3 regions of the Acetobacter oryzifermentans genome follow, and region 2 is predicted to be linked to each of the others. Evidence: predicted binding sites of a transcription regulator. Region 2 holds the regulator's gene; each other region holds the start of a gene.
What was found. The regulator LexA, encoded in region 2, represses DNA repair genes until DNA is damaged. The targets are predictions, from matches to a motif close to TGTTCTANNTANGTTC.
Positions count from the first base shown of each region.

Region 1: a site for LexA is predicted at 3,577-3,592, ahead of WG31_RS13500 (ImuA family protein). Genes of this name have one in related genera too.
Region 3: a site for LexA is predicted at 5,093-5,108, ahead of dinB (DNA polymerase IV). Genes of this name have one in related genera too.

Region 1 covers NZ_CP011121.1:46,097-52,651, reverse strand. The annotation lists gene WG31_RS13520 (IS1380-like element IS1380A family transposase) at 1-690, opposite strand, end outside; gene WG31_RS16115 (phosphate-starvation-inducible PsiE family protein) at 1,361-1,903, shown strand; one part of gene WG31_RS13505 (IS3 family transposase) at 1,785-1,968, shown strand; one part of gene WG31_RS13505 (IS3 family transposase) at 1,968-2,863, shown strand; gene WG31_RS13500 (ImuA family protein) at 2,813-3,532, opposite strand; gene WG31_RS13495 (YoaK family protein) at 3,818-4,636, shown strand; gene WG31_RS13490 (oleate hydratase) at 4,682-6,439, shown strand; gene WG31_RS13485 (hypothetical protein) at 6,509-6,555, opposite strand, start outside.
Region 2 covers NZ_CP011120.1:1,240,513-1,247,067, forward strand. The annotation lists gene WG31_RS05975 (aminotransferase class I/II-fold pyridoxal phosphate-dependent enzyme) at 1-705, shown strand, start outside; gene WG31_RS05980 (alpha/beta fold hydrolase) at 705-1,397, shown strand; gene bioD (dethiobiotin synthase) at 1,394-2,791, shown strand; gene lexA (transcriptional repressor LexA) at 2,840-3,490, opposite strand; gene WG31_RS05995 (molybdopterin molybdotransferase MoeA) at 3,576-4,850, opposite strand; gene rpmG (50S ribosomal protein L33) at 4,920-5,087, shown strand; gene WG31_RS06005 (FtsB family cell division protein) at 5,200-5,529, opposite strand; gene eno (phosphopyruvate hydratase) at 5,700-6,555, opposite strand, start outside.
Region 3 covers NZ_CP011120.1:278,328-284,882, reverse strand. The annotation lists partial or broken gene WG31_RS01325 (cell division protein ZapA) at 1-170, shown strand, start outside; RNA gene ssrS (6S RNA) at 186-341, shown strand; gene WG31_RS01315 (5-formyltetrahydrofolate cyclo-ligase) at 328-915, shown strand; gene WG31_RS01310 (TIGR00282 family metallophosphoesterase) at 940-1,755, shown strand; gene WG31_RS01305 (NUDIX hydrolase) at 1,783-2,205, opposite strand; gene WG31_RS01300 (TIGR01459 family HAD-type hydrolase) at 2,199-3,077, opposite strand; gene WG31_RS01295 (quinone-dependent dihydroorotate dehydrogenase) at 3,074-4,147, opposite strand; gene WG31_RS01290 (hypothetical protein) at 4,325-4,942, shown strand; gene dinB (DNA polymerase IV) at 5,144-6,223, shown strand; gene WG31_RS01280 (amino acid permease) at 6,483-6,555, shown strand, end outside.

The sequences.
Region 1 (6,555 bases), on a different replicon from region 2:
GATCTGCTCCACGATCCGGCGGATGTCTGCCAGTGCTTCCTTCCCCGGGTCCCTGTCTGCCGTGCGCAGGGTAGCGCTGAGGAGATGATCCCCGCAAAAGATGTATAGCGGCAGATAGCAGTTATGGCCGTAATACCCATGAAAGGCACGGCCTTCCTGATGGCCATGGATACGGTCATCGGTGGCATCCACATCCAGAACGATGCGGGCGGGTGCGCGCTCATGCTGGTCCAGAAAGAGCGTGACGAACAGGGTCGCCAGGGCCTCATGATCAGCAATGATCCGACAGTAACGATCTGCCTTGTGCCCACTGCGCTCCAACCGGTTCAGTGTAGATTTGCCAGCCAATGCTGCGCAGTTTGCCCGGCCTCCTGACAGACGGCCCGAGGCCAGACCAAAGATCAGGTCATGCCGCAGGGCATCGTGATCATTGAGATCTTCATAGCCCAGTGCCAGGCCCATGATCCGCTGACGGACAAGGTCTTCAACCCGGTATTCCACAAAGGCAGGATGCCGCTTATCGCGAAAACAGGCAGCAAAGCGGCGGCTGAGACCCAGAATGTCATCAGCCTGCTTCACCAGAATGACGCCCCCATCCGAACTCATGCACCCCCCGTCAAAACGGGCCACAACACGCCGTCCACAGGAGGCTGGAAACTCATACGCGCCTGCGCTACACTCTGTCTGCATCGGGTTTTCTTGATGATTATGGAAATTTCTTTTCTACAAAACAGACTTTTTCATAATCTAACCCGATGTACAACCCTTCTGTGAGATTTCCGCGTCGACATCGATAGCGGCGTAAAACGTAAACGTACATCCTATCTCAAAGATGCCGTTTTCGTCTGGGTTTTTATTAAAACGAGAGGGCTGCTGGGCCTTCCATAAAAGGCCCCGTGTTTCGGAATATTGTATTCAAGATAGAGGGAAAGGGAGATGTCGAGCATAATCCATTTGCTTAACCTCGTAGCGCTCCGACAATATTGGAATAATTACGATTTTGTATCGAATTCATTGGGAATGATAGAGCCATCATTATCGTTTCCTGAGAGAAAGTGCGGCTTGAGGGGTAGTCAACCCCTTAGGAGAGCACATGGGACTGCATGGAAATCGGTGCCCATATCAGCCGGATCCAGAGGTTCGGCGAGTTTCTCCTTGTCAGGATCAACAGGTAATTTATCTGCATCTGAAGTCGACATTAGCCGTTAGCGTAGTCTCTTCTCGTAAGAAAAAGAGAGGTAACTCAAATAGTCAATAAGCGATCGTGGTCCGGTTCATGTCCTGAGTGAGGACGCTCAAGATTATTGAAAGAAAAGCCAAACACTTAAAACTATATCAATTATCTGATGGGAAAACGGTTATGGAAGAAATCTCCATGAAACGTTCCTGGCACAGCAGGGATTGGTCGCGTCTGGTCAGGCTGTTTAATGGTCTGACATTCTATGAACGCTTTGAACAGGCCATTATTCTGATACTGATTGCCCTCATCATGCTTGTCACTGCCATAGCGACAGTTCATCTGATCAGCGCGGTCTGGCATCTGATCGTTGACATCGGGATCGATCCCATCAAGCAGGAGATCTTTCAGGAAATTTTTGGTGCGATCTTTACCGTCATTATTGCCCTTGAATTTAAACATTCCCTGCTTGTCGTTCTGGCCCAGCACGAGAATGGACTTGTAACGGTTTTGTGCCGGTCATCTGAGCGTTTTAAGCTCGTATCAGGAGACCGACGGAACCATGAAGCATACGGAAGATTTCAAGCGCGAGGCCGTAAGGATTGCGTTGAGCAGTGGGTTGTCACGCACGCGTGTTGCGGCCGATCTGGGTATTGGCAAATCCACTCTGGCGAAATGGATAGTGAATTATCGTCCGGACGAGCCGGCATCAGGGCCTCAGGCTGATCTGGCCCGCGAGAATGAACGTCTTCGCCTGGAGAACCGGATTTTACGGGAGGAGAGGGAAATCCTAAAAAAAGCTACCCAGTTCTTCGCGAGACAAAAGCCATGAGGTTCGCCTTCATCCACGGACATCGGCATGAATGGCCAATCGAGAGGCTGTGCCAGGTCTTGCGGGTCTCTGCACGGGGGTACCGGGCCTGGACATCCCGACCGGCCTGCCAGCGCCAACGTACCGATCTGAAGGTGCTGACGCATATCCGTGAGCATTTTGCCCTGAGCAACGGGTCCTACGGACGGCCGCGCATGACCATGGAACTCAGGGAAGCCGGGCTTGATGTCGGGGAACGTCGCGTTGGCCGCCTCATGAAGGCCAACGGGATCCGGCCCGTGCGCACCCGTCGCCACAAGATGACGACCGACAGCCACCACCAGTCTGACATTGCGGCCAACCTTCTGGACGGTAATTTCCTTGCTGAAGGCCCCAACCGGAAATGGGCGGGAGATATCAGTTATATCTGGACTGCCGAGGGCTGGCTCTACCTCGCTGTCGTCATCGATCTGTTCAGTCGTCGCGTAATCGGGTGGGCCGCGAGCGATCGAATGAAAAAGGATCTGGCCATCCGTGCCTTGGATATGGCGGTAAGGCTGCGTAACCCGGCGCCCGGCTGCATTTTCCACTCCGATCGTGGCAGCCAGTATGGCTCCCATGATTTCCAGAAAAAGCTGCTGGCCCATGGGCTGCTGGCTTCAATGTCCGGAAAGGGAAACTGTTTTGACAACGCTGCCGTCGAAACATTTTTCAAAAGCCTGAAGGCGGAGTGGCTCTGGAGACAGAACTGGCCAACCCGCCGTCAGGCTACCACCGCCATCTTCCAGTATATCAATGGTTTCTACAATCCACGTCGACGCCATTCATATCTGGGCGGTATCAGCCCACTCGCTTTTGAAGCAAGAGTGGCATAAGCACTTCCTGACCGGCACAAAACCGTTACAAGTCCAGATGAGTTCCAGCAACCAGCGTGGTCTTCCCACGCCGGGTACCGGCAGCGGCACGGATGGCAGGACGGAGACCCGCCAGCGGGTCACACTGGCAGTGGGCTGGCCGAAATCCGCCGCATCCGTCTGCCGTCGCCAGCGTCGGATGGCGATGCCAAGAGAGCCGGACGTTTCGGCCGCCAGTTGCAGGCGACGTGAGGCCGTCATGGACAGACGCGCCACCTCGGCGACCACGGCCCCGAGGCCACCATGCCGCAGCCCCTCCTCGAAACAGGCCAGCACATCGACGTCCGAGCCTGCCTCGACAAAAATGGTCCGCCGTGCGGATAGCCCGACCTGTTTCAGGGAAGGGGCGAACACATCCTGACGGGTGACGATCCAGAGCACCTTACCGCGCGTGCGGGCCGCGATCCCGGCGCAGAACTGACCGGCGGCCGCACTGTGCAGCGCATCGTTGCCGCCGCCCGCCACCTCGTGCAGCGCGCCCAGCGCCAGACCGCCTCCCGGCAGACGACTGTCGATCTCGCGTACGCCAAAGGGCAGCACCTTGCGGCGCCGGTCGCTGTGACCTTCGAGACGGCTGATCGCCGCCCGAAGCGTCTCCAGGCCAGGTTTTTTCTGGGTTTCAGCAGTCATGTCACGGCTCGGTGTTCCTTGTGCAGGCAAATTTCCTGATTTTATGTTCCTTATTTGTTCTTTATTGGTGTGGGGAGTCAACATTCATCTTTCGGAGCAGCGTATCGCGCCACATCTGTGGCAATTCACAATCCGGGAAGATATCGTCCTAAGAAATTGAAAACAGGACGCTTTGTCGAAAGAGGGCGGGCTGTTACCATCCCGCTCATAAAAAAGATCGCTGTCCGGGGAAACCGATAAACACGGAGTCCCCCCTCATGCGGTCAGTCACGACGGGAGGCACAGGTGCTTGTTCACGAGGGCTCGGAGCGCAACGCCAGCATCGACAGGCGTCTGGGCTGTACGCTGGCGGCCATCGCCGGTGCAGTGAACGCTGCCGGGGTTCTGGCCGTAGGCTATTATTCGGCCAATATGACAGGCAATGTCTCCGCACTGGCGAGTGGCCTGCATGAAGGGCGCATGGAACTGGTCCTGTCCTGCTGCGGTCTGATACTGGCCTTCGTCGCCGGCGCGGTGCTGTCCGCGCTGCTGGTCAATGCGGGCCGTCGCCACAACCTGCCGTCGATCTACGCACGGAGCATTCTGCTGGAAGCCTGCCTGCTTGGGCTTCTGGGGGCTGTGGATTTTCTGTTTTCGGCCCAGCCACGGGATCCGGTGCTGGCCTACGGGCTGAGTTTCCTCATGGGGCTCCAGAACGCCACGGTCACACGCATTTCCGGGGCGCGTGTCCGCACCACCCATATGACAGGAATGCTCACCGATGTGGGGCTGGAACTGGCGGACTGGCTGGAAGGGTTTTTCCATCCGGTTGACCCGGCCCGACGGACCGGTACGCGCGAACGCCTGGGTCTGCATGCCGCCATCGTGCTGTCCTTCACGCTGGGCGGCGTGGCCGGCGCCTTTCTGTATGGCTGGTGGTCCGGTCTGTTTCTTCTGGTTCTGGCGGGGCTTCTGGCCTGCCTTTCCCTGCCGGGCGCGCTGTCGCATGAGCCTGTGGTGGAGCATAAACCGGCACCGGTCCCCTCTTGCGGGGAGAGGTATTCCTGTTTACAGCACTTGATACATCGCAAGGACAGATCGGGTCATTGGGGGTCGTATGAATAGCAATGCCGCCCGCCATCGGCCCTTTTCCGGAAAAGGACACGCGCCATGAGATATGCCCACAGCAATTATGAGGCTTTTGTCCAACCCCCTGCGCCACAGGATATGGCAGGATGGTCAGCGTGGATCGTGGGCGGAGGACTGGCGGGCATGGCGGCGGCGGCGTTCCTGATCCGGGATGCAGGCATGACGCCTTCAGCCATCACCATTCTTGAAGCCTCGGACAGCGACGGCGGCGCGCTGGACGGAGCGGGGAATGCGGAGACCGGCTGGCTGATCCGCGGCGGTCGGGAGATGGAAGAGCAGTTCCAGTGTCTGTGGGATCTGTACCGTTCCATTCCGTCTCTGGAAATTCCCGGCGCATCGGTGCTGGATGAGGTCTGGCAGGTCAATCAGGCCGATCCATCCACCAGTCCGATCCGCGCCATGTGTAATCAAGGGCAGCCCCTCGCTGATCGTGACAGGCTGACGCTCACGGGAAAGGCGCGACGCGAGATCATTACCCTCATTCTGACCGATGAGGACGAACTGGCGGGAAAGACGATCGCGGATGTGCTGTCCGGCGATTTCATGGCTTCGAACTTCTGGCTGTTCTGGCGGTCGATGTTTGCGTTCGAGACCTGGCACAGCGCTATTGAGATGAAGCGTTACCTCGCACGGTTCGTGCATCAGATTCTCGGACTGAAGGATCTGCATACGCTGAAGTTCACCAGATACAACCAACAGGAATCCCTGAGCCAACCACTGGCCACATGGCTTGCCGATCAGGGCGTCGTGTTCCGTCATGGCGTGAAGGTGACAAATGTTGCTGTTGATGTTTCTGGCGGAAAGAAAGTTGCGACCCATCTCGACTGGCTGGACAATGGCGCGTCCGCCGGTGTTGATCTTGGGCCAGAGGAACTGGTGTTCGTGACCAACGGTTCCATGGTGGAGAATTCGCGCTGGGGCGACCATCATACACCTGCGCCGATTGACACGGCTATCGAAGAGGGGAGCATCTGGCAGCTCTGGCGGAATATCGCAGCGCAGGATTCCGCATTCGGCAACCCGGATGTTTTCTGTGGCGATACAACAAAATCCCGCTGGCTGTCGGCAACCGTTACGACCCGGGATGCGCGGATTCCTGAGCTTGTAAAGCGGATTACGGGGCGTGATCCGTTTTCTGGGAAAATCATCACGGGTGGCCCGGTCACGATTGCCGATTCATCCTGGCTGATGAGCTGGGTGGTCAGCCGTCAGCCCCATTTCAAAGGGCAGCCCGAAAGTCAGGTGGTGGCCTGGCTCTATGGTCTGTTCAGTGACGTGCCGGGTGATTACGTGAAAAAGCCCATGCAGGACTGCACGGGGGAGGAAATCACCCGTGAGTGGCTGTTCCATATGGGCGTGCCGATGGACCAGATCGACGATATGGCAGCGACAGGGGCGACGACGCGTCCGTGCATGATGCCGTTCATCACGGCGCAGTTCATGCCGCGCGCACCGGCGGACCGGCCGAACGTGGTGCCGGATGGAAGCGTCAACCTGGCCTTTCTGGGGCAGTTCACCGAAACGCCACGCGATACGGTCTTCACCACGGAATATTCCGTCCGCACGGCGATGGAGGCGGTCTATACGCTGTGTGGCGTCAGGCGGGCTGTGCCGGAAGTGTCGGGCGGCATTTTCGATGTCCGGATGCTGCTACAGGCGGCAGCGGAACTGCGGGACGGAGAGAAGGTACCGGCGTCGGGGCTGATCCGGCATCTGACGCACGGAACGGAGATTGACGATCTGCTGGAGCGCTACGGGCTGGTTTGGGGGGTAAACTGAAGGTCGGCTTTGGGGCATCGTTACGCGAAAGCCGCCGGTCTGCAAAAGCGGTGAGAGAGGGGCCTTCGGCTAACCTTGGTCGGTGTGGTCGCGCTTGAAATGAATCTCTCGCCGCC
Region 2 (6,555 bases):
CGCCATAATGATGTGGCGCACCTTGAAAGCCAACTTCAGAAAATCGAAGGGGCAGGCCTACGCATTGTGCTGACAGAAAGCGTGTTCAGCATGGATGGTGATGTGGCGGATATTGCCGCGTTGCATGAGGTGGCCCAAAGATACGATGCGCTACTGTGCGTAGATGAAGCCCACGCAACCGGCATACTGGGGCCAGAAGGTGCCGGGCTGGCAAACGGACTGGCAGATGTAGTGGTTGGCACATTTAGTAAAGCCTTAGGCAGTATGGGCGCGTTTATTGCAGCATCTGAAGGCTTATGCAGATGGTTGGATAACGCGGCTTCCGGTTTTATTTATTCCACTGCGCCGTCTCCTTTGGTCTTGGGGGCTGTTGATGCAGCGCTTGATCTGCTGCCGCAAATGGATACCCAACGCGCCCATGTGGGTGCACTTGCCGCCAGCTTTCGCCAGAGAATGCACGATGCCGGGCAGGATACTGGGCCATCAAGCACCCAGATTGTGCCCATTCTGGTAGGGCAGGAGGCACAAGCACGCACTCTGGCCCAGAAAATGGCAGAGGCGGGTTTTCTTGCTGTGGCTATTCGCCCGCCTACTGTGCCACCGGGGAGCTGCCGTTTGCGGGTGGTTTTTCATGCCAACCATACATGGGCGCAAATGGAGGCTTTGGCTGATACGTTTATCCGCGCCAGCAAAGGCATGGCATAATGGCGCGGCTTTTACCCGTGTTTGTGCATGGCTGGGGGTTTGGGCCGGAATTCTGGCAACCTGTGCTTATGCAACTGAATTGGCCAGATGCCGTAACGCTGGATCTGGGTTTTTTGAAACCACAAACCACTGGCGCAGAAAAAACGGTTACGTTGGATGATCTGCGCCAAAGTCAGCACCCCATATTGGGAATTGGCCATTCCCTTGGGTTCATGTGGCTGATGTTGCAACGCAGGCAGGGCGTTTGGCCAGCCGAAAGCAGGTTTGCAGGTATCAACACGTTTGCCTGTTTTGCCAGCCGGGAAGATTTTCCTGAAGGTGTGGCACCGCGTATTGTGCAACGCATGATACGTGGCTTGGGGCGCGAACCTGCTGCTGTGGTGAATGACTTTCGCCAGCGTTGTGGGGCATCTTCCGTTTTGGCGGCACGCTGCCAGCCAGAAGCACTGGCATATGGGTTGGATATTCTGCGCACGGAAGATGCACGGGCAGATTTACCATTAGGCCCATTAGATGTGTTGGCGGGGCGGCAGGATGAAATTGCTTCCCCCAGTATGACCGAGGCTTCTTTTCGGGCTTCGGCCCATATAAAATGGGTAGAAAATGGTGGCCATTTGCTTCCTCAAACGCACCCGGTTGAGTGTGCTCGGTTTTTGGAAATGCTGCGCAACAGGATGGAACAACAACCATGAAAACACCCACCCGCGCTGCGCGTATTTGTAAAAGTTTTGATGCTGCGGAAAAGTATGATCAAGCTGCCACGGTTCAGCGTGTGGCGGCGCGTGAATTGTTCCAGCGCATACAAACCAGTATGGCGGGCAAAAGTCCCCTGCGTATTTTGGAAATTGGCTGTGGCACAGGATTGCTGACAGAGCATCTGCATGCTTGCTTGCCAGAAGCAGAAATTCTGGCAACAGATTTTGCCCCGAATATGCTGGCGCGGGCTAAAATGCGGCTAGGAGAAGCTGTTTCCTACCATCAGATGGACGCAGCCGCACCGGATGTTTCTGGCCCGTTTGATGTGATTTGTGGCAACCTGATTATGCAATGGCTGCCTGAACCAGCAAAGGTTTTGCGCAACCTTGCAGGGCTTTTGGCTCCGGATGGTGTGTTTGCGGTTTCAACATTATTGGACGGTACATTTGCTGAATGGCAGCAGGCTTGCCAGCAGGAAGGGCGGCAGGCGGCAACCCCGGTTTATCCAGAATTAGCCGATGCACAAAGTTGGCGACCGGCCGCGTTTTCTGGCGGTTGGGCTGAGCAGGATATTGTGCAGGCTTTTGCAGATGGGATGGATTTTGTAAGGCATCTGAAAGCAACAGGTGCATCTACCCCACGTGAAGGGGCCGTACCATTATCTGCAGTTCAGTTGCGCCGTGTTGCCTTGCGGTTTCAGCAGGCAGGGTGCGCCGTTACGTGGCGGGTTGGGTATGCCTGTTTTCGCAAACCGCCACGTAAGGGTGTGTTTGTAACGGGCACGGATACCGGCATAGGCAAAACCCTTGTGTCTGCTTGTTTGGTGCGGCGCTGGCAGGGCGCTTATTGGAAGCCCCTGCAAAGCGGTTTGGCGGATGAAGAAGGGGATACCCCTACGGTTAAGCATCTGGCGGGGGATGCGCCTTGTTTCAAACCCGCAGGGGCTTTTCTTGCATCACTTTCCCCCGATGCTGCCGCACGTGCTGAAGGCATGCAGATTGATCCGGCCCAACTGGTGCTGCCCCAAGGTGAAGCAGACAAACCATTGGTTGTAGAAGGCGCAGGCGGCCTGATGGTGCCTGCAACGCCAGAGCTGATGATGATTGATCTGGCACAGCGTTGGGGCTTGCCCGTCGTGCTAGTAGCGCGTAGCGGGCTAGGCACTCTCAATCATACTTTGTTGAGTTTGGAAGCCTTACGCACACGGCAGATTGCCGTGGCCGGTGTAGTGTTAAGCGGCCCGCTTAATGCAGAAAACCGTGAGACCATAGAGCAAAAAGGTAAGGTACGTATTTTGGCAGAAGTACCATTTTGTGCGGAAATTACGCCTGCTGTGGTTTCCGAACTGGCAAAGCTTTTTCCGCAATGGGATGATATCTGCCCGGAATAGAAAAATAGATGCCTACGGGGGAAGTTTTTTACCACGCAGGCACTTTGCTTAATACTGCCTGATCAGCCCAGCCAAGCAGCCCTGAATACGCAGTTTTTCAGCCGGAACAATACGGGTTTCGTAACTGGAATTGGCAGGTTCCAGCGCAATCATGTTGCCCTTGCGGCGCAGGCGTTTGAGCGTCACTTCGTGCTCATCAATCAACGCCACCACAATCTGCCCGTTTTCGGCTTGATCCGTGCGACGGATAATCACGTTGTCACCATCCAGAATGCCAGCATCCACCATGGAATCTCCAGCTACTTCCAACGCGTAATAATCTCCCGTACCCAGCATTTCTGTTGGAACAGTGAGAACGTGGGAGGTATCTGGCACGGCTTCTATAGGCAGGCCTGCTGCAATGCGCCCATAAAGCGGAATTCTTACGGTTTCAGCCTTAGGCCGGGTAAAGCTGGCACGCACCACATTGGGTGGCAATTCTTGCATTTCTGGCAGTTGAATAACTTCCAAAGCCCGTGCCCGATGGTGGTGACGGCGCAAAAAACCGCGTTCTTCCAGACCGGAAATCAGCCGATGAATACCAGATTTGGAGCGCAGGCCCATGGCTTCACGCATTTCATCAAAGGAAGGCGAAAAACCTGTCTGTTTGAGGTGCGAATCAATAAAAAGCAGAAGTTTGTGCTGTTTGCGCGTTAGCATATCGCACCTCAAAAGCGGCTGTCGTAATGAAAAGAAAATCTTAGTCTTGTTCTATATAAGTTCTCTTTTTATGTCAAGGGAGAGATCAGGGTAGGCGGATAATCTGGCAGGGCATGCCTGCTTTTTGTGCTGGCGCAAAGGGAGCACGAATGACCAGAGCCTGGCTTTGCTTGAGAATATTCAGCTGGGCTGAATCCTGCCGGGAAAAAGGTGTGGCCACAGGTACAGCGCCTTGTGGGGAGGGCGCAAGTGTTGCGCGTAAAAAATCCTGCCTGGTATCGTTTTCTTTTACATCACAGCCCAGAATGGCGGGTTCTGTTTGCAGTTCGGTGCCAACGGGTAGGCCCATAAGGGCGTGCAGGGCAGGGGTTACAAACACGATGGAACACACCATGGCAGCCACTGGGTTACCGGGCAGGCCAATAACGGGTGTGTTGCCGAGCTGGCCAAACATCAACGGTTTGCCCGGGCGCATGGCAATTTTCCAGAAATCCTGCTGCAACCCAATTTCAGCCAGCGCAGGGCGGACAAGATCGTAATCTCCCACGCTTGCACCACCAATGCTTACCAGCATGTCCAGCGTGGCCGCTTGGTGGAACTGGGTTGTCAGGCTTTCCATGTTGTCTCGTGCAATGGGGAGCATAATTGTTTCTGCGCCCTGTTGTTGCAGAAGCGCTGCCACCATGAAGGAGGCGGAATTAAAAATGCCATCCGTAGGGGCTGGGTCTCCGGGCAGGATAATTTCATCACCCGTGGCCAAAATACCCACGCGCGGGCGGCGTGAAACCGTAAGCCAGACATGCCCACCCGCAGCCGCCAGCCCGATATCACGCGGGCCGAGTCTGCGCCCTGCTGGCAATAACGTGTCATTTTTCTGAAAATCCTGCCCCTGCTGGCGAATATACTGCCCTTGGCGCGCTGGAGCAGCCAGCTTGGCGTGGTCACCTTCACGCTGCACGTTTTCTTGAATGATAACGGTATCTGCGCCAGCGGGAATTTGCGCGCCGGTAAATAAGCGCACACATTCTCCTTTCTGCACGGTAACGGCGGATGGGTGGCCAGCGGGCACTTCGTCCACAATGTGCAAAACTGCGCCTTCCAGCGCATCTTCCGCTTTGGCTGCGTATCCATCCATTGCGGAAACAGAAACCGGTGGGTTGGCAGTGCGGGCATGCACCGGCTGGGCCAGCACTCGGCCACAGGCGTGTGAAAGCGGCACAATTTCCTGCCCGCATGTTTTTAGGTTTTCAAGAATTCGGGCGCGCGCAACAGCCACATCCAGCATAAAAATTCCTCCTTTTTGGGCCTGTTGCACCGCTTTGATGCAAGAATACTTGACCTTTTGCACTTGTATGCGCATTTTGCCGGCACTTGAACACCGTCGGTGCCGTTTATGCGGCTCCGTACATCATGCTCTGCTGAGGAAGTCATGGCCAAGACCAACGTTATCAAGATCCGTCTCGTCTCCACGGCGGACACCGGTTACTTCTACGTGACCAAGAAAAATGCTCGTGCACACACCGGCAAAATGGAACTCAAGAAGTACGATCCGGTTGCGCGCAAGCACGTCGTGTTCCGCGAAGCTAAAATCAAATAATCTGCGTTCTTCGGAATGTGGATACGAAAAACGGCGCCCGAGAGCGCCGTTTTTTTATGCCTGATTGTGCCAGAAAAATGCGATATCCAGCATAGATCTTAGGGGAAGACGCTTAAAACAGCGGGTCTCGCCTATCGTAAGGCACAACAATATCGTTACGATCTGCCATGTTCAGCATGGCGCGGGCGCGTTCATCCAGAATATCTGTATCCAGAGATTGCTCACGCAAGCCATTTACGCGGCGGTGCCATGCAGCTTGCTCAGCAATAGCATCCTGTTTGGATTGCTTGGCCTGTTCCAGCAGACCTAATTGCTGCTTATAGGCCTGAATACCATGATCGCCCTGCGTTGCGTTCCAGCCAAAATAGCCTGCAATGCCAAGAAAAACCAAAGGGGGCACAACCGCCCGCACTGTGCGACGAATGAAACGACCGATCTGCACTCTGGCGCTGCCTTTTTTCTGGTTCTGTGCAGCTTAGCCTGCACCTCTGGATATTCCTTTCTGTCTAAACCATGAAGTGTGGCAGCGCCAAGGCATGAGGGCATGAAAAAAGCCACCTCCGGGTGGGGAGGCAGCTTTTTTGCAGTCTGTTGCGCCAAAAGCGCTGTAGCTTACGCGTTTTTCAAAATGGTGCGGCCTGCATAGCGTGCAGCAGTTGCCAGTTCCTGCTCAATACGAATGAGCTGGTTGTATTTGGCTGTCCGATCAGAACGGGAAAGAGAGCCGGTTTTGATCTGTCCGCAATTTGTAGCCACAGCCAGATCCGCAATGGTGGAATCTTCCGTTTCACCAGAACGATGGCTCATAACCGCAGTGTAACCAGCGCGCTGGGCCATTTGCACGGCTTCAAGCGTTTCCGTAAGCGTACCAATCTGGTTAACCTTCACCAATAGGGAGTTGGCAACACCAGCCTGAATGCCACGGCGCAGGCGTTCTGGGTTGGTTACAAACAGATCATCCCCAACCAGTTGGACTTTTTTGCCCAGTTCCTGCGTGAGCAGGGCCCAGCCTTCCCAGTCATCTTCTGCCATGCCGTCTTCGATGGAAACAATCGGGTAACGGCTCACAAGGTCAGACAGGTAGGACACCATGCCAGCGGAATCGAATTCCTTGCCTTCGCCTTTCAGGTTGTATTTGCCGTTTTTAAAAAATTCGGTGCTTGCGCAGTCCAGCGCAAAGGTTACGTCCTCACCGGGGCGGTAGCCTGCGGCTTCTACGGCGCGGGTGATAAAGCCCAGTGCTTCATCGGCAGATTTAAGGGCAGGGGCAAAGCCGCCTTCATCCCCAACATTGGTGTTGTAACCAGCAGCGCTCAGGGCTTTTTTGAGCTGGGCAAAAATTTCCGAACCCCAGCGGATGGCATCGGCCACAGTAGGCGCACCCACCGGCTGCACCATGAATTCCTGAATATCAATGGGGTTATCTGCGTGCTCCCCACCGTTGACAATGTTCATCATCGGCACGGGC
Region 3 (6,555 bases), 960 kb from region 2:
CCCTTTTAATGGCGGATGAAATACAGGATCTTTCTGGCAGTCGCGTGCCAGATGCCACCATACAGGCTGCAAAAGATGCCGAACGCCTGCGGGCGGAGCAGGCCCTTACAGCCGGTCGCTTAGCAGATTTGGCCGAACGTGCGGAATCTCTTGCAGCAGAGCTTGAGCACGCCTACATAGATGAGGCGGGGCTGCCCAACGCGTGAGGCAAGTCATCCCCTGGGCCGATAAGCACTTCCTAGGGAGCTGGCTCTGTTGTGGCCCTGGTCACATTACCCGGCGCCCACCTGCACTCGCAGGTCCTGGAGGTTGAAAGACCCACGGTTCATGGTGGCTCCGCACACTCCCCCCCCACAAGGTGATCCGCCTGCTGTGGCCGCGCGCAAAAAAGAACTGCGCCAACACTGCATGGCCACGCTAAAAGCGCGTGATGAAGCGCTGGATAGCGGTATCCTTACCCACCTGCATACACTTCTGCGCCCCCTGTTGCCCGCTGTTGTTGCCGGCGTGTGGCCCCTACCGCATGAAGTAAATCTATGCCCGCTGTGCCACATATTGGTGGGTACAGGCGCAACCATTGTGCTGCCTGAAACACCACCACGCGGGCAGCCCCTTATTTTTCGGCGCTGGACGCCCCATGCCCCCATGATGCAAGGCCGTTTTGGCACTGAGTTTCCTGATGGCCCGGTTCTGCAACCCACCATTATATTGGTGCCCTTGCTAGGGTTTGACCGCACAGGCAACCGGCTAGGATATGGTGGCGGATATTATGATCGCACTTTGGCCGCCCTGCCCGATGCACGCAGCATTGGGTATGCGCCATCTTGCCAAGAATTAGACAGTCTTCCGGCTGGCCCGTATGACAGGCCGCTTTCCTGTATTGTGACTGAAAAGGAGATTCTCCATTTTGACTAACAACAAACACAGGAAACCTCTGGCGTGAGACTCCTTTTTCTGGGTGATATTGTTGGCCGCACTGGCCGCGAAGCCGTTTTAAGCCGCCTGCCTGCCTTGCGTGAAAAATTGGCGCTGGATCTGGTTGTGGTCAATGCCGAAAACGCCAGCCACGGCTTTGGCCTTTCCCCCGCCATTGCCACATCCTTGCTGCAAGGCGGCGTAGATGTGCTTACCCTTGGCAACCATGCGTGGGATCGGCGTGATCTGATCGGGCATATTACCTCCGAACCTCGCATTGTGCGCCCGCTCAACTATCCCCCCGGTACACCCGGCCAAGGCAGTGTGGTGGTAGAACTGGCAGATGGCCGCAAAGCTCTTGTGGTCAACGTGATGGGTCGCCTGTTCATGGACCCGCTGGATGATCCCTTCCGGTGCATGAATGAACTGCTCAACAAGCATCGCCTTGGCGCCACCATACAAGCGGCCATTGTGGATGTGCATGCAGAAGCCACGAGCGAAAAATGGGCAATGGGTCATATGCTGGATGGCCGTGTATCTTTGGTTGTGGGTACGCACACACATACCCCCACAGCAGACCATAGGATTCTGGCCTCTGGCACGGCGTTTCAGACAGATGCTGGGATGTGCGGAGATTACGACAGCGTTATTGGCATGACCAAGGAACCCGCGGTTACCCGTTTTGTACGCAAAATGCCGGGTGAACGCCTACAACCTGCAGAAGGCGAAGCCACAATATGCGGAATTATGGTGGAAACAGAAGATGCCACGGGCCTTGCCCGCCGTGTGGCTCCCCTCCGCCAAGGTGGCTTGCTGGCCCAGACACTGCCTGATTTCTAAATCAGGCTACGTGTTTCCAGCACGGCTTTACGCGTCCTGATGCTTCAAGACGGCCACTGCTTGCTGCGTTGCAATCGTAAGGGGCTGCGGCAACGCATCCAGAGCAAACCATTCCAGCCCATTATGTTTATGTGGCTCGCAGATATGGGGCTGCCCCGTGTACTGCTGCACCCTGTAAACGGGGGCAACCCAGTGCGTGCCTGCGGCTGGGTCAATTTGATCCACCACGCAAAGCAACGCACCTAACTGCACGTTTAAGCCGGTTTCTTCCAGCACTTCGCGGATAACGGCAGCCGGTACGGTTTCAAACGGATCTACCTTGCCACCCGGCAACCCCCAGCAACCTGCTTCTGGCTGCTTGAGGCGACGCAGCAGCAAAATATGGCCTGCATTATTTACAATGGCAGCGCCACACCCTACTGCGGGTGAGGTTGGTGGCGCACTCACCACACCAATCTTTTAATAGCCGCAACCGGGGCCAAACCTACGGCCTTGGCTTCTTCTTTTGCCAACTGGATGTCATCCCCGATCATTTCCTGATGGATGCCCCCCAAAATCCACAGCCCGGCAACGCCCACAGCAGAAGCACCACGCATATCGGTAGCCAGTGCATCACCAATGGCCAGAATACGCGGGCGTGGCACATTCAGCATCTCAAAAACAGGCTCGTACACACGGGGGTATGGTTTACCTATCCAGCTGACCTTGCCACCTTGTTCCGCGTAAAATGCTGCCAGAGCCCCAGCACAAATCTGCCGCTTGCCACCTTTTACCACCACCATATCCGGGTTGGCGCACACCATTGGCAGGCCACGTTCCAGACAAGCACGCAGTTCTGGCAGATATGGATCCAGTGATCCCACGCCGCGCTCGGCATCTGGCCCGGTGTTCATAATAAAATCGGCATCCGCAGGCTGTGCTACGCGTTGCACGTCCAGCCCGTTGTACAGACCCAGATCATGTGTGCCGCCAATATGCAGCACTTTCTGCCCCAAATTGGCAAACCACGGGTCTGTCCGGGCTTTTAACAAACGGCGCGTTTCTTCACCACTTGTCATCACCCCGTCATGCAGTTCACGCGAAATACCAAAGGCTTCAAGCTGCGCACATACGACATCTGCCGGACGCGGCGCATTGGAAAGCATGACAATTTTTTTGCCTGATGCACGCAGGGCCTGCAAACACTCTACGGCACCGGGATATGGTTGCACACCATCATGCACTGTGCCCCATAGATCTATAATGTAGCCATCGTACTGGTCTGCCAGCGCGGCAAGGCCTGTAATCTGCTGCATATCTTCTACAGTTTGCTGCGCTATCATAAATCTTTGCCCCGAATATCATCCAACGTTTCAATGCCCTGCGCACGCATGATGTGCTGCATCTCACGCTTCAGCCGCTCTACTAGTGCGGGGCCTTCATAAGCAAACGCTGTGTAAACCTGCACCAGATCAGCCCCAAGGCGGATTCGGGTAAGAACGTCTTCTCCGCTTTCAATACCGCCACAAGCTATCAGCGCCAGACGGCCTGCCGCAGCCTGCGCAACCAGACGCAGCATTTCCGTAGCGCGCGGTTTAAGCGGACGGCCAGAAAGCCCCCCAGCTTCTGTGCGATACGAACTTTGCAGAGAATCGGGGCGCGCCAGTGTGGTGTTGGTGACAATCAGCCCCTGCGCACCACCGGCTACGGCTGCTTCTACAATGGGGCCAATGGCATCATCTTCCAGATCTGGCGCCAGCTTAATCAACAGCGGTGGCCGTTCTGCATGACGGGCCGAAATGGCATCCAGAATCCCACGCAGGCGGGCAGCATCCTGCAAGCCACGCAAGCCCGGCGTATTAGGAGAAGAGACATTTAGCACAATGTAATTAACGTAGGGCTTAACGCGCGCCACCAGTTCTGGGTAATCGCGCTCCGGGTCGGCACCGGTTTTGTTAATACCGATATTGGCGCCTACAGGCACCCGGGCCCCACCGCCACGGCCAGATGGCAACGGGCGAGACAGACGCGCCAGACGCACGGCAAACTTATCGATACCCTGATTATTAAAGCCCATACGGTTAATAACCGCCCGATCTTCCGTAAGGCGGAAAAGCCGAGGCTTGGGGTTACCCGCCTGCGGGCGTGGCGTAACAGTTCCAGCTTCTACAAACCCGAATCCCAACTGTGCCAGAGGGCGCAGAACACGGGCGTTCTTATCAAACCCGGCAGCAATGCCAATGGGGTTGGAAAACCGCATACCCAGCACACGTGTAGCTAGGGCAGGATCATCCTTGGGCCGTTTTATGGGCACGGATACACCCAGTGTTAGGGCATCCAAGGCCAGTTCATGGGCCTGTTCCGGATCTAACCGGCGCAGGAATGGGAGAGAGAGTGAGGCAAGCACAGACATGCCTTGTGTACTGCCTCATGCCTAGCCTCAAGAAAAGCAGAAAAAACAGAGCCACCACAGAAGCGTGAGAAAAGTTGATGCATTTTTATCTTGATAATGAGAATTATTCTCATCTAAAGAGAGTTATCGCACACATGCCACACAAAGGATGAAGGCATCTGCCTTTAGGAATGCGCCATGACACGTTCACCTGTTTACCTGACGGATCTTGCCTGCAGCGAACGGCTGACACTTTGGACCATTCGCCGCCTTGCAGGAATACAAACAAACCCGCACACGCCCACAACCGGGCCATCGGGCGGCCTGTTTCTGCCCTGCTTTAGGCGGGAATTTTTGGCGGTTGCACAAACCTTTCATTATGCCCTGACAGATATGGCCGCACTGGAAATGCCTGCACTGGATATTCGGGTAGGCTGCGCTCTTTCTGTTACCAGCACAGAGTATCGCCTTTTGTTGGCAACAGAAGCAGCACAGAATGAACGCAATGCAGATATGGAAGACCTGCTTAAGCCGCTTGTGCCATTTGCTGGCCTGCGTACACGCCTTGCTTCTGCCATTACAACGCTAGGAGCCTGTCTTGCTGGGGCAGGATACTGGCTCTCTCATAGTTCTAGCCGTGTTGTCCCTACCAAGGCATCGGAACGTCCATCTGCTTATGGGGCCTACCCAGCCACAGCGGCACTTTCCCTTGCACGCTGGCATGATCTGGATATGCAGCCCAAGCAAATTGTGGCGCATTGGCAGGATCGTGCCACCTCAAAATACCAGTATTCACAAGGGTTTCCGGTATCTTAAACAACATCATAATTTTTCTACGGGGAGGCGTGGCTCCAATATCAGGAAGCGCTTTCCCCTTTCATTTTAAAATTGAGACCTTCTGCTTTGGTTAAAAAGATCCTGATTTTCTGGTTTGCAAACCCGACACGCAGAATTTTAAGCTAGATTTGTTTTCTTTTTGTTCCCTTTTGCGCTGCCTTCTGCTACCATACACGGGTGATGACAGCAGTTGTACGCCGCATTATCCATATTGATATGGATGCTTTTTATGCATCTGTTGAGCAACGAGACAATCCAGCGCTTAAAGGCCAACCTGTAGCGGTAGGCCGATGCCAGGAACGCGGTGTGGTTGCCGCCGCCAGTTATGAAGCCCGAAAATTTGGCGTGCGTTCGGCCATGCCTTCGGTGCAGGCACAGCGCAAATGCCCGCACCTGATTTTTGTGCCGCCACGTTTTGATGTTTATCGTGCAGTTTCTGCCCAAATTCACGCCATTTTTGCGCGTTACACCCCCCTTATTCAGCCTCTTTCGTTAGATGAAGCCTATTTGGATGTAACAAATCCGCTGCTTCTCCGCCCCTCTGCCACAGCAATTGCAGAAGAAATACGCGCGGCCATTTTGTATGAAACAGGGCTTACGGCCTCGGCAGGTGTGTCTTACAATAAGTTTCTGGCCAAGCAGGCCTCAGATTACCGCAAACCTAATGGTCAATTTGTTATTCCGCCCAACCGTGGGGAAGCCTTTGTAGCCAATCTGCCCGTAAACGCTTTTCATGGCGTGGGGCCAGCTACGGCCCAGCGAATGCATACACTCGGCATTCATACAGGTGCAGATTTACGTCGTTTTTCATTAGATATTTTACGCCAGCATTTTGGTAAGGCGGCTGCTTTTTATTATGGCATCGCCCGTGGCAAAGATGATCGGCCAGTAGAACCAAACAGGCCGCGCAAATCACTCGGCAAGGAAATAACGTTCGCGCAGGATTTGCGCACCTCAGCCGAATTACACGCGGCTCTGCATGAACTGGCCGCAAAAGTGTGGGCGGGCTGCCAAAAACGTAACCTGACAGGCCGTACGATCACCCTGAAACTGCGCTATACAGACTTCAACCAATGCACGCGCAGCCTCTCTTTGGCCGATCCGGTGCAAGACCAAGAAATTCTAGCCGAGATGGCGTGCCGGTTACTTGCGCCATTGCTGCCTGTACGTGCTCCAGTAAGACTTTTAGGTATTACACTTTCCACTCTTTTAAGCCCGCAAGATCAAGAAGCCACAACGCAACTTTCTTTACTTTCGTAGATAATAAATAAATAACATTTTTATCCCAAATAACAGCACTTATGTTTATATTATTTCAATATCAAAACAAAATATTTGCGTTTCTTCTTTCCTGATATTTATATAAATTCTGTATATTCCTTATACGTTTCAGCTTCATTCTTATACACTATTCATATTTAATTGCGATTATTTAACGGTTCCATCTTTACAACCTGCAAAATCCAATGCACCCGATACCAATCGGTTTTGACATAATTTTGTAATCAAGGTTAACGAGATGACGGCTTCCTCCACCTCAGATGGGCATACACCTGCCAATGCAGGCGCACGCACTGAAGATGGATACCACC